DNA from 3 places in the Modestobacter versicolor genome. Region 2 is predicted to be linked to each of the others. Evidence: predicted binding sites of a transcription regulator. Region 2 holds the regulator's gene; each other region holds the start of a gene.
What was found. The regulator LexA, encoded in region 2, represses DNA repair genes until DNA is damaged. The targets are predictions, from matches to a motif close to TCGAACANNTGTTCGA.
Positions count from the first base shown of each region.

Region 1: a site for LexA is predicted at 2,226-2,241, ahead of FHX36_RS06870 (DUF6504 family protein). Genes of this name have one in related genera too.
Region 3: a site for LexA is predicted at 2,075-2,090, ahead of FHX36_RS16150 (HNH endonuclease signature motif containing protein). Genes of this name have one in related genera too.

Region 1 is NZ_JACIBU010000001.1:1,418,802-1,422,070, forward strand. It holds gene FHX36_RS06860 (DNA polymerase III subunit alpha) at 1-1,295, opposite strand, end outside; gene FHX36_RS06865 (SAV_6107 family HEPN domain-containing protein) at 1,292-1,789, opposite strand; gene FHX36_RS06870 (DUF6504 family protein) at 1,789-2,109, opposite strand; gene FHX36_RS06875 (YbaK/EbsC family protein) at 2,436-2,969, shown strand; gene FHX36_RS06880 (GNAT family N-acetyltransferase) at 2,966-3,269, shown strand, end outside.
Region 2 is NZ_JACIBU010000002.1:45,435-48,703, reverse strand. It holds gene FHX36_RS20250 (phosphatase PAP2 family protein) at 1-500, shown strand, start outside; gene FHX36_RS20245 (hypothetical protein) at 472-1,551, shown strand; gene lexA (transcriptional repressor LexA) at 1,608-2,420, opposite strand; gene FHX36_RS20235 (LysM peptidoglycan-binding domain-containing protein) at 2,728-3,255, shown strand.
Region 3 is NZ_JACIBU010000001.1:3,319,881-3,323,149, reverse strand. It holds gene FHX36_RS22460 (TOBE domain-containing protein) at 1-99, opposite strand, end outside; gene FHX36_RS16155 (RecQ family ATP-dependent DNA helicase) at 264-1,988, shown strand; gene FHX36_RS16150 (HNH endonuclease signature motif containing protein) at 2,108-3,269, shown strand, end outside.

The DNA of each region.
Region 1 (3,269 bases), on a different contig from region 2:
AAGCGCTCCATCAGCAGCCCGTAGCGGACCGGGTCGACGTCGGAGATGCCCAGCAGGTAGGTGACCAGGCTGCCGGCGCCGGACCCGCGCGCCGCGGCCCGCACCCGCAGCTCCTTGATCAGGCCCACCACGTCGGCGACGGTGAGGAAGTAGGAGGGGTAGCCGAGGGAGTCGATGACCGACAGCTCGTCGTCCAGCCGTTCCCGCACCGCGGCCGACGGCGTCATCGCCCGGCGGCCGAAGCCGGCCTCGCAGCGCGCCCGCAGCACCGCCGAGGGGCCCATCCCGCGCTCGGCCGCGGTGGTGACCACGTCGAGCTCGGGGTAGCGGACCGTGCCGATGCCGAGGTCGTCCCGCACGTCGACCGCGCACTGCTCGGCGACCCGGGCGGTGGTGACCAGCAGCCGCTGGGCGGCGTCCCGGTCGGGGCCGGCCAGGTCGTCGGCGAGGTCGGCCATCTCCTTGCCCGACTTCAGGTACCCCTCGGCGGTGCGCCGGTCGACGTGCCGCTCCCCCAGCGGCACCAGCCGGCGGGCGGCGTCGAGCACGTCGGCGGTGGGGGCGTCGAGGGCGTCGACGTAGCGCACCGCGTTGGTGAGCACCGCCGGCACCCCGGTCTCGGCGGCGAACCGCAGCATCGCCTGCGCCCGGGACCGGTCGCCCCGGCCGCGGTGGTGCACGACCTCGAGGACCAGCGCGGACCCGTCGTCGCCGCTGCCGAACACCGACCGCCAGGCGGCCAGCCGGGCGCGTGCCAGGTCCTCGTTCCCCGCGGCGAGCGCCCGGCCCACCGAGGAGTCCGGGCCCAGCAGCGCCAGCAGGCCCGAGGAGTGCTCGCCGGCCAGCTGCAGCGAGCTCACCGGCTCGCCGCGGGTGCCGCCGAGGTGGGTGGCGCTGGTCAGCCGGCACAGCGACGCCCAGCCGGCACCGTCGCGGGCCAGGAAGGTGACCCGCGGCAGCCGGGGGTCGACGCTGGCCCCGCCCCGGGCCGGTGACCGCCGGCCGGCCGGGTGGCGGGCGCGGTGCAGGTCGGCGGCCCGGACCCGGCCGGGCTCGCCCGGCTCGCCGCCGACTGCCGGGTCGACGGCGAGGTCGACCCCGAACAGCGGCCGGATCCCGGCCGACCGGCAGGCCAGCGCGAACTTCACCGCCCCGTACAGGCCGTCGCGGTCGGTCAGCGCGAGAGCGCCCATGCCGTGCTCGGCGGCCCGGGCGACGAGGTCGGCCGGGTGGTTGGCGCCGTGCCGCATCGAGTAGCCCGAGGCGACGTGCAGGTGGACGAAGGGGTCGTTCACGAACCGGGGCGACCGGCGGGGCGGCGGCGGCCGCCGTCCGTCGAGCGCAGCCGGGCCGGGCTCTGCGGGGGCACCGCGCGGCTGATCGCCGCCTCGACGACACCCAGGAAGGTGGTCACGTCGCGGACCAGGTCGTCGGCCTCCCGCTCGGTGACCGCGTGCGTGATCCCGGCCTCGGCCGCGGCGCGCTTGGCCGCGCCGGCGGCGAAGAACGCCGCCCACTCGGCCAGCTCCGGGGCGACCTGGCCGATGAGCACCCAGGCGCTGCGCGGCCGGCGGCGGCCCGGCTCGGGGCGGGTGCGGGCGGCCAGCACGGCAGCCGCGCCGCGCAGGGCGGCCAGGTGCGCGGTGGCGTACCGCCAGCCCGCGTCGGGGGAGGCGGCCGCCTCGGCCAGCCCCCGGTGGGCCTGGCCGAGCAGCTGGGCGGCGTGGGCCGGCAGCGGCGGGGGCAACGGGAGCTGGTCCTCGAACGACATGGCCCGTGCGGCGCCCATCAGTCGTGCACCCGGACGAGCAGCCACTGGTTGGCCGTGGGCTCCCAGGACAGGTCGAACACCCCGGCGAAGTCCATCCGGGAGCGGCCGGCGCGGACCGCCTCGACCCGCCAGACCTGCCGGGTGGCGACCAGCTCCGCCGACGCACCACCGCCGGCGTCGGCCTGCCACCACGGCGCGGTCTCGACCCAGGAGTCGAGCAGCTCGCCCACCGCGTAGCGGGTCTGCCCGCGCCAGAACTGGGCCGGCCCCGACGACCCCTGCTCGACCTGCACCTCTTCACCGACGCGGCCTCCGGCCCCGACGAGCACCCGGCTCATGACAGACTCCCGCACTCTCAGCCCCCCACCGGCCGGCCCGTCGCCCGGCCCGGCGGGGAAGCGCACGTGCACCGAGGTGCACGGCGGCCCGGGCCGGTGGACGGGTCCACCGGTGTTCGAACAGGTGTTCGAACACCTAGAAGTAGACCGGAGCCCGCCTGCAGCGTCAAGCCGACGCGGGCGTGTCCGCGGCCGTGTCGTTGCAGTCACTGCACCGAACGCCCGGCGGTCGGCCCGACCACCCGCCGGCGGGACCGGCTGACCGGCGCTGAGCACCGCGGATGCCGGGTGCGGCACGCCGCCCGGGCCGGTGGGAGGATCGCCGCATGACCGGAGCGGAGCCCCCGCACCACCCCCGGGTCGCCGAGGTCGCGCAGCAGCTGCGCGCGGCCGGGGCCGCCGGCGAGGTGCACGTGCTCACCGACAGCGCCCGCACCGCCGCCGCAGCCGCGGCGCAGCTCGGGGTCGAGGTCGGTGCGATCGCCAACAGCCTGGTGTTCGACGTCGGCGGTGAGCCGCTCCTGGTGCTCACCAGCGGTGCCCACCGGGTCGACGAGGCCCTGGTCGCCGACCTGCTCGGCGTCCCGGCGATCACCCGGGCGACCCCGGAGTTCGTCCGGCGGCACACCGGGCAGGCCATCGGCGGGGTCGCCCCGCTCGGGCACCCCGCCCCCATCGGCACCCTGGTCGACGTCGAGCTGGCCCGCCACGACCGGGTCTGGGCCGCCGCCGGGCACCCGCACACCGTCTTCCCCACCACCTACGACGAGCTGCTGCGGCTCACCGAGGGCACCCCCGCCGAGGTGGGTCCCGGTCCGGTCGCAGCAGCGCAGGCCGACGCAGAGGCGACCCACCGATGACCGACACCACGCCCGCCACCCGGGTCACCGAGCTGCCCACCCGCTGGCTGCGCGACCACCTGCACGAGGCGCTGGCCATCTACGGCGCGGCGATGGGCTACGGCGAGTCCGTGGTCGCCGGGCGCTACGGCTACGCCGTCCAGCACACCGAGCGCCCCGGCTTCCGGGCCGTCGGCGGCTTCGCCGAGACCGCGCAGGGCGAGCAGCTGGTCGGCTTCGGCTACGGCTACCTGGTGGCGCCGGGCCAGTGGTGGCACGACCAGGTGCGCAACGCGCTGGACCGGCGGACGGCGAAGCAGT
Region 2 (3,269 bases):
GGGTGTTCACCCAGGCCGGTGGCCGGGGCTTCATCCTCATCGTGCTGGCCGGGCTGGTGGGGTGGCTCGCCGTCCGGCAGCGCACGCTCGTACCGCTCATCCGGGTGGTGGTGGCCCTGGCGCTGCTGACCGCGGTGGTCTACGCGTTCAAGTACGGCGCCGGCCGCACCGCTCCGGCCTACCCGGGGTCCTACTTCCACCGCGACGGCGCCAGCTACCCCTCGGGCCACGTTGCGAACGCCGTGCTGATGTGGGGTGTCGCCCGCTGGCAGGCCGTCGAGTTCGGGCTGCCCGCGTGGGCGCAGCGCACCGCCTGGCTGCTCAGCGTGCTGGGGCCGCTGTCAACGGGTGTGGCCATGGTGGCGCTGGACTTCCACTGGGTCACCGATGCCGTGGTCGGGCTGGCCGTGGGCCTGCTGTTGTTGGGCGTGGTTCATGCACTGGACACGCTGCTGGTGTCACGCTGGGTCCGTGCCAGAGCGGGCCGATCGCACGCCTGACCGCGCCGGCCGCCGCACCTGGGCGGGGGGCGCGGCCCTCTGCGCACCCCTGGGGCTGCTGCTGACCGTGCTGACGGCCGGCCCCGCCGCCGCCGAGGGCGCCGAGCCCGCTGCCTTCGGGACCGCCGCCACCCGCTGCGAGATCGCCGACCCGCGACTGCCGGAGCTCTCCGGTCTGGTCAGCGCGGGGGACGCCATGCTCGCCCTGAACGACGGCGGCGACCGTGCCGAGGTCTACGTGCTCGACGGCTCGTGCGCCGTCGGCGACGTGCGCTCGGCCGACGTCGACCCCTACGACCCCGAGGACATGGCGCTCGGCGTCGACGGCACCATCTGGCTGGCCGACACCGGGGACAACACCCAGACCCGGGAGACCGTGGCGCTCATCGGCCTGCGGGCCGACGGCAGCAGCACGCTCACCCGGCTGACCTACCCCGACGGGGCGCACGACGCCGAGGCGCTCCTGCTGGCACCCGACGGCACGCCGTACCTGGTCACCAAGGAGGTGCTCGGGGCCAGCTCGGTCTACCGCCCCGACGCACCGCTGGCCGACGGGGCCACCGTGCCCATGTCGCGGGTGCTCGAGCTCGGCTTCACCCTCACCGGCACCCCCGGTGGCCCGGTCGGGCGGGCCGGCGAGCTGATGGTGACCGGCGGCGCGGTCTCCGCCGACGGCCAGCGGATCGCGCTGCGCACCTACACCGACGCCTACGTCTGGCCGCTCAGCGGTTCCGACGTCGCCGGTGCACTGGCGCTGCCGCCGGTGCGGGTGCCCCTGCCCGAGTCACCGCAGGGGGAGGCGATCGCCTTCGCGGCCAACGACCGCGACCTGCTGGTGTCGGGTGAGGGGCTCCCCGCCGTGGTGACGCTCCTGCCGGCGGCTGGCGAGCTGGCGCCGGCAGCGTCCACCGGACCGGCGGACGAGGAGTCCGCGGCGGCCACGCTGACCCACGAGGTCACGCCGCTGACCGCCGGGCTGATCGCCGCACTGGTGGCCACCGGGCTGGTGTGGATCGGCGGCAAGCTGCGCCGTCGCCGCAGCGCCGGCTGACCACTGCCCACCCGATGGGCGGGTGTCGCCCCCTCCCCGTCCGGGAGGGGGCGTCCTCACACCCGGCGCAGGACGGTGACGACCCGGCCCAGCACCGTGGCGTCGTCGCCGGGGATCGGCTCGTACGCCTCGTTGTGCGGCATCAGCCAGACGTGCCCGTCGCGGCGCTTGTAGGTCTTCACCGTCGCCTCGCCGTCGATCATCGCCGCGACGATCTCGCCGTTCTCCGCGGTCGGCTGCTGGCGGACGACGACCCAGTCGCCGTCGCAGATGGCCGCGTCGACCATCGAGTCACCGGCCACCTTGAGCATGAACAGCGTGCCCTCGCCGACCAGCTCGCGGGGGAGCGGGAAGACGTCCTCGACGGCCTGCTCGGCCAGCACCGGGCCACCGGCGGCGATCCGGCCGACGAGCGGCACGTAGGTGGGACGCGGGGCGGACGCCTCGTCGACGCCGCTGGCGCCACCCGCGGCGGCCAGCGCCTCGGCGGAGGCCTCGGCGCTCGCCGCGGCCGCGGCGGCCTCACCGGGGAGGCGCACGTCGAGGGCGCGCGGGCGGTTGGGGTCGCGCCGGAGCCAGCCCTTGCGCTGCAGCACCGAGAGCTGGTGGGCCACGGAGGAGGCGGAGGAGAGCCCGACCGCCTCGCCGATCTCGCGGACCGACGGCGGGTACCCGCGGCGCTCGATGGAGTCGCGGATGACCTCCAGGACCCGGCGCTGGCGCTGGGTCAGCCCGTCGCCGGCCTCACCGCGGTCGGGGAACTCGCGGATCGCCGCTCCCGTGCCGGCGCCCTCCGCGGTGTCCGCACCGGCGCGGCTGCGCCGGGAGGGGGCCTTGCCGCTGCCTGCCGTCGGGCCGTCGGCCGCCATGTGTCCTCCTCGTCCGGCTGCCAGGGGCAGCGTTCCCGGTGCGTCGGTCACCGGTGCCCCGCCGCGGCCCCGGCGGGGCCGGGGACGGGCGGACCGGGTCTCGATCGCAGGAGCACGGTAGCGGGTCACACCCGTGTAGTTCAAACAGGTGTTCGAAGAAGTGCCGTGTCGGGGGTGAACTTGTCGGACCCGTGCGGTAGACATCGCACAGGCGTTCGAATCGAACAGGCGTTCGAGCACGGTGCTCGATGCCTGGTCGGCCGCCCGTCGTCCCGCCCGGCACCGTCACACCCAGGAGCGTCCCCCGATGGCCAGCCCCCAGCGCAGCGTCCCCGCCTCCTCTCCCGTCCCCGCGCGGGGTGTCGCGCCGGCCGGCCGTGGGCCGCAGTCGGTGGCCCCGCCCGTGCGGCGCGACGCGGTCCGCCCCGGCGCGCGGCCGGCCCGGTTCGACGGGCTGGGGGGTGGCCGGTCGGTGCGCGGCGGCTGCGCGGTCGAGCCGGCGGCCCTCCCGCGCCCGGCCGCCCACCCCCGCGCAGCTGCCCCCGGCCCGCTGCGGTTGACCCGCCGGGGCCGCCGGGCCCTGTCCGGGCTGTCCATCGCGATCGGCCTCTCCATCGCGGTGGCCACCGTCGCGGTGGAGCTGGGCCAGGCCGACGGGGGCCTGGAGCTGGCCGGCTCGTCGACGGTCGTCGTGCAGCCCGGCGACACCCTGTGGTCGATCGCCGGCGAGGTCGCCCCCGAGGAGGACCGGCGCGCCGTCGTCGACGCCCTGGTCGACGCCAACGACCTCGACGCGGTCGAGCTGGTGCCCGGCCAGGTCCTGCAGCTGCCGTGACGACGCCCCGCCGG
Region 3 (3,269 bases), on a different contig from region 2:
GGTGGCCGGCAGCCGGTCGCTGTCGATCCAGCGGCGGACCGTGTCGTCGCTCACGCCGAGCAGCGCAGCGGCCTCGGCGATCCGGTAGGAGGTGGGCACGAGGGGCACCGTACGGCCGCAGGTGCGGAGGATCAACGGGCTCGGGTCCCGCAGATGCGGCTCGGCGCACGCACCAGGTTGTGCACCATACGTACCCGGCACGGGGTGGGCGACCCGACCCCGTGGGTCGTTTGCCGATCTCGGGGCCCGGGCAGACGGCGTCGGTGACCGCGACCGACCAGCGCCCTGCCGACCCCACCACGAAGGCGGGCGGCTCGGCGTCCGTGCGCACCAGGCGCATCCGCGAGACGGCCCGCGACGTCCTCGGGTACACCGAGTTCCGGCCCGGCCAGGAGGAGGCGATGAAGTCCGTCGCCGCCGGCCGGGACACCCTGGCCGTGCTGCCCTCGGGCGCCGGGAAGTCCGCCGTCTACACCGTCGCCGGGCTGCTGCTGGACGGTCCGGTCGTCATCGTCTCGCCGCTCATCGCCCTGCAGCGCGACCAGGTGCAGCGCCTGGAGGAGCTCGGTGAGGACGCCGTCGGCCGGGCCGCGGTGCTCAACTCCAGCCTGTCGGTGCTCGAGCACCAGGCAGTGCTGGACGGCATGCGTGACGGAACGGTCCGCTTCTGCTTCCTCGCGCCCGAGCAGCTGGCCAAGACCGAGGTCGTCGAGGCCATCCGGACGTCGGCACCGGCGCTGTTCGTCGTCGACGAGGCGCACTGCGTGTCCGCCTGGGGCCACGACTTCCGGCCGGACTACCTGCGGCTGGGCGGGGTCGTGCAGCAGCTCGGCCACCCGACGGTGCTCGCGCTGACCGCCACCGCCGCTCCCCCGGTGCGCGCCGAGATCGTCGAGCGGCTGGAGATGACCGACCCGGCGGTGATCGTCGCCGGCTTCGACCGGCCGGAGATCCGGCTGGAGGTCGAGCAGCACGCGGACGCGCACGGCAAGCACACCGCCGTCCTGGACCGGGTCACCGCGCTGACCGCCGACGGCATCGGCATCCTCTACAGCGCGACGCGCAAGGGCACCGAGGAGTTCGCCGCGGCGCTCACCGAGCGCGGGCTGCGGGCCCGGGCGTACCACGCGGGGCTGCGGAAGAGCGACCGCGAGGAGGTGCAGCGGGCGTACATGGACGACGAGCTGGACGTCGTCGTCGCGACCACCGCGTTCGGCATGGGCATCGACAAGCCGCAGACCCGGTTCGTCGTGCACGCCGAGCCCGCCGACTCCGTCGACAGCTACTACCAGGAGATCGGCCGCGCCGGCCGGGACGGCGAGCCGGCCATCGCCGTGCTGGTCTACCGGCCCGAGGACCTCGGCATCCGCAAGTTCTTCGCCGCCGGGGCGCCGGCCGAGGAGGAGCTGCAGCAGGTGGCCGGGCTGGTGCGCGCCGGTGCCGCCGCCGGCATGGACGGCGTGGACGTGAGGGAGCTGCGCGAGGAGACCGGCCTGGCCGCCACGCCGCTGGTCCGCGACCTGAACCTGCTGGAGCAGGCGGGCGCCGTCGTGCTGGACGACGAGGGCGCGGCCGCCCCCGCACCGGATGGCCCCGCCCCTGGGGAGGCCGCCGCGGCCGCCCGCGAGCTGGCCGAGCACCACACCAAGGTCGACGAGAGCCGGATCGAGATGATGCGCGGCTACGCCGAGACCACCGGCTGCCGCCGCCAGTTCCTGCTCGGCTACTTCGGCGAGCAGCTGGACGAGCCCTGCGGCAACTGCGACACCTGCACCTCTGGGTCGGCCTACGAGCACGCCGCACCGGTCGTCGACGGCGACCACCCGTTCGCCGTTGACACCGCCGTCGAGCACACCGAGTGGGGCCTGGGGATAGTCATGCGCCACGAGGAGGACCGGATCGTCGTGCTGTTCGAGGAGGTCGGCTACAAGACCCTCGGCCTGCAGGCGGTCATCGATCACGACCTGCTCCGCGAGCGCGCCGGCTGACGCCACGTCAAGGCCTGCCGCCCATCTGTGGACAGGGCTCTGACCTGGGGATACGGGTGGTCGTGACACTCCTGCTCGGCTAGACTTCGTACACCTGTTCGGGTCGGTCGGGAGGTGTCGTGAGCGAGCTGCGGTCGGTCCTGGATGCGCTCGCTGGCGCCGACCTGCACGAGCTGGCCGACGGTGAGGTGTTGGAGCGGGTCGCCCTGCTGGTGGCGGTGGGCAACCGGGTCGCTGCCGAGCTGACCCGGACCGTGCGGCATGCCGATGTCCGGCAGGCCGCGGAGCACGACGGGCTGACGTCGATGCGGTCGTGGCTGATCGGCCATGCCCGGCTGGCCCCGGCCGACGCGTCGCGGGTGGTGCGGTCGGGTCGGGCGCTGGAGCACTTCCCGGCGCTGGCCGCCGGGTTCGCCGAGGGTGCGGTCACCGCGGCACAGTTCGACGTCGTCGCCGGCGCGGTGGGCGAGCGCGAACGGGCGCAGGCGGCGGAGCAGGGCGTAGAGCTGGCGCCGTTCGACGAGGCCTGGACGGCGGTCGCTGTCGAGTCACCGCACTCGACGTTGATCACCGCCGTGCAGGCGTTCGAGGCCGCGCTGGACCCCGATGGCGTGGAGCCGGATCCCACCGAGGGCCGGCGGTTGTCGATCGCCCGGCACGCCGACGGCTCGGTGACCGGACGCTTCGACTTGGACGCGGTGGGTGGGGAGAAGGTGCAGGCGGCGATCGAGTCGATCGTGCAGGCCTCCCGCCCGAAGGGTGACGAGCGGACCCGCGGGCAGCAGAACGCGGACGCGCTGGTGCAGCTGTGCGACAACCAGCTCGCCGCCGGCACCCTGCCCACGCTGCGCACGGTCAAGCCGCACGTGGTCCTCGGCGTCGACCTCGACGACGTGGTCGACCCGGCCACCGGTCCCGGCGCGGCGCAGACCGGGTTCGGCGCGCAGATCTCCGCCGCCCGCGCCCGCTGGCTGGCCTGCGACGCCAGCATCTCCCGGATCGTGATGGGCCCCGACGGAGTCCCGCTGGAGCTCGGCCGGGACCACCGGGTGGTCACCCCGGGCCTGCGCAAGGCCGTCGTGCGCCGGGACCGGGCGTGCGTGTTCGCCGGCTGCGACGCCCCGCACTGGTGGTGCGACGTCCACCACCTCGTCCACTGGCTGCACGGCGGGGAGACCAGCCTGGGCAACTCCGGGCTCCTGTGCGAACGCCACCACACGAAGGTGCACCACGGGTTCCGCATCGAACGAGATCCCGGCGGTCGATGGCGCACCTGGCGAC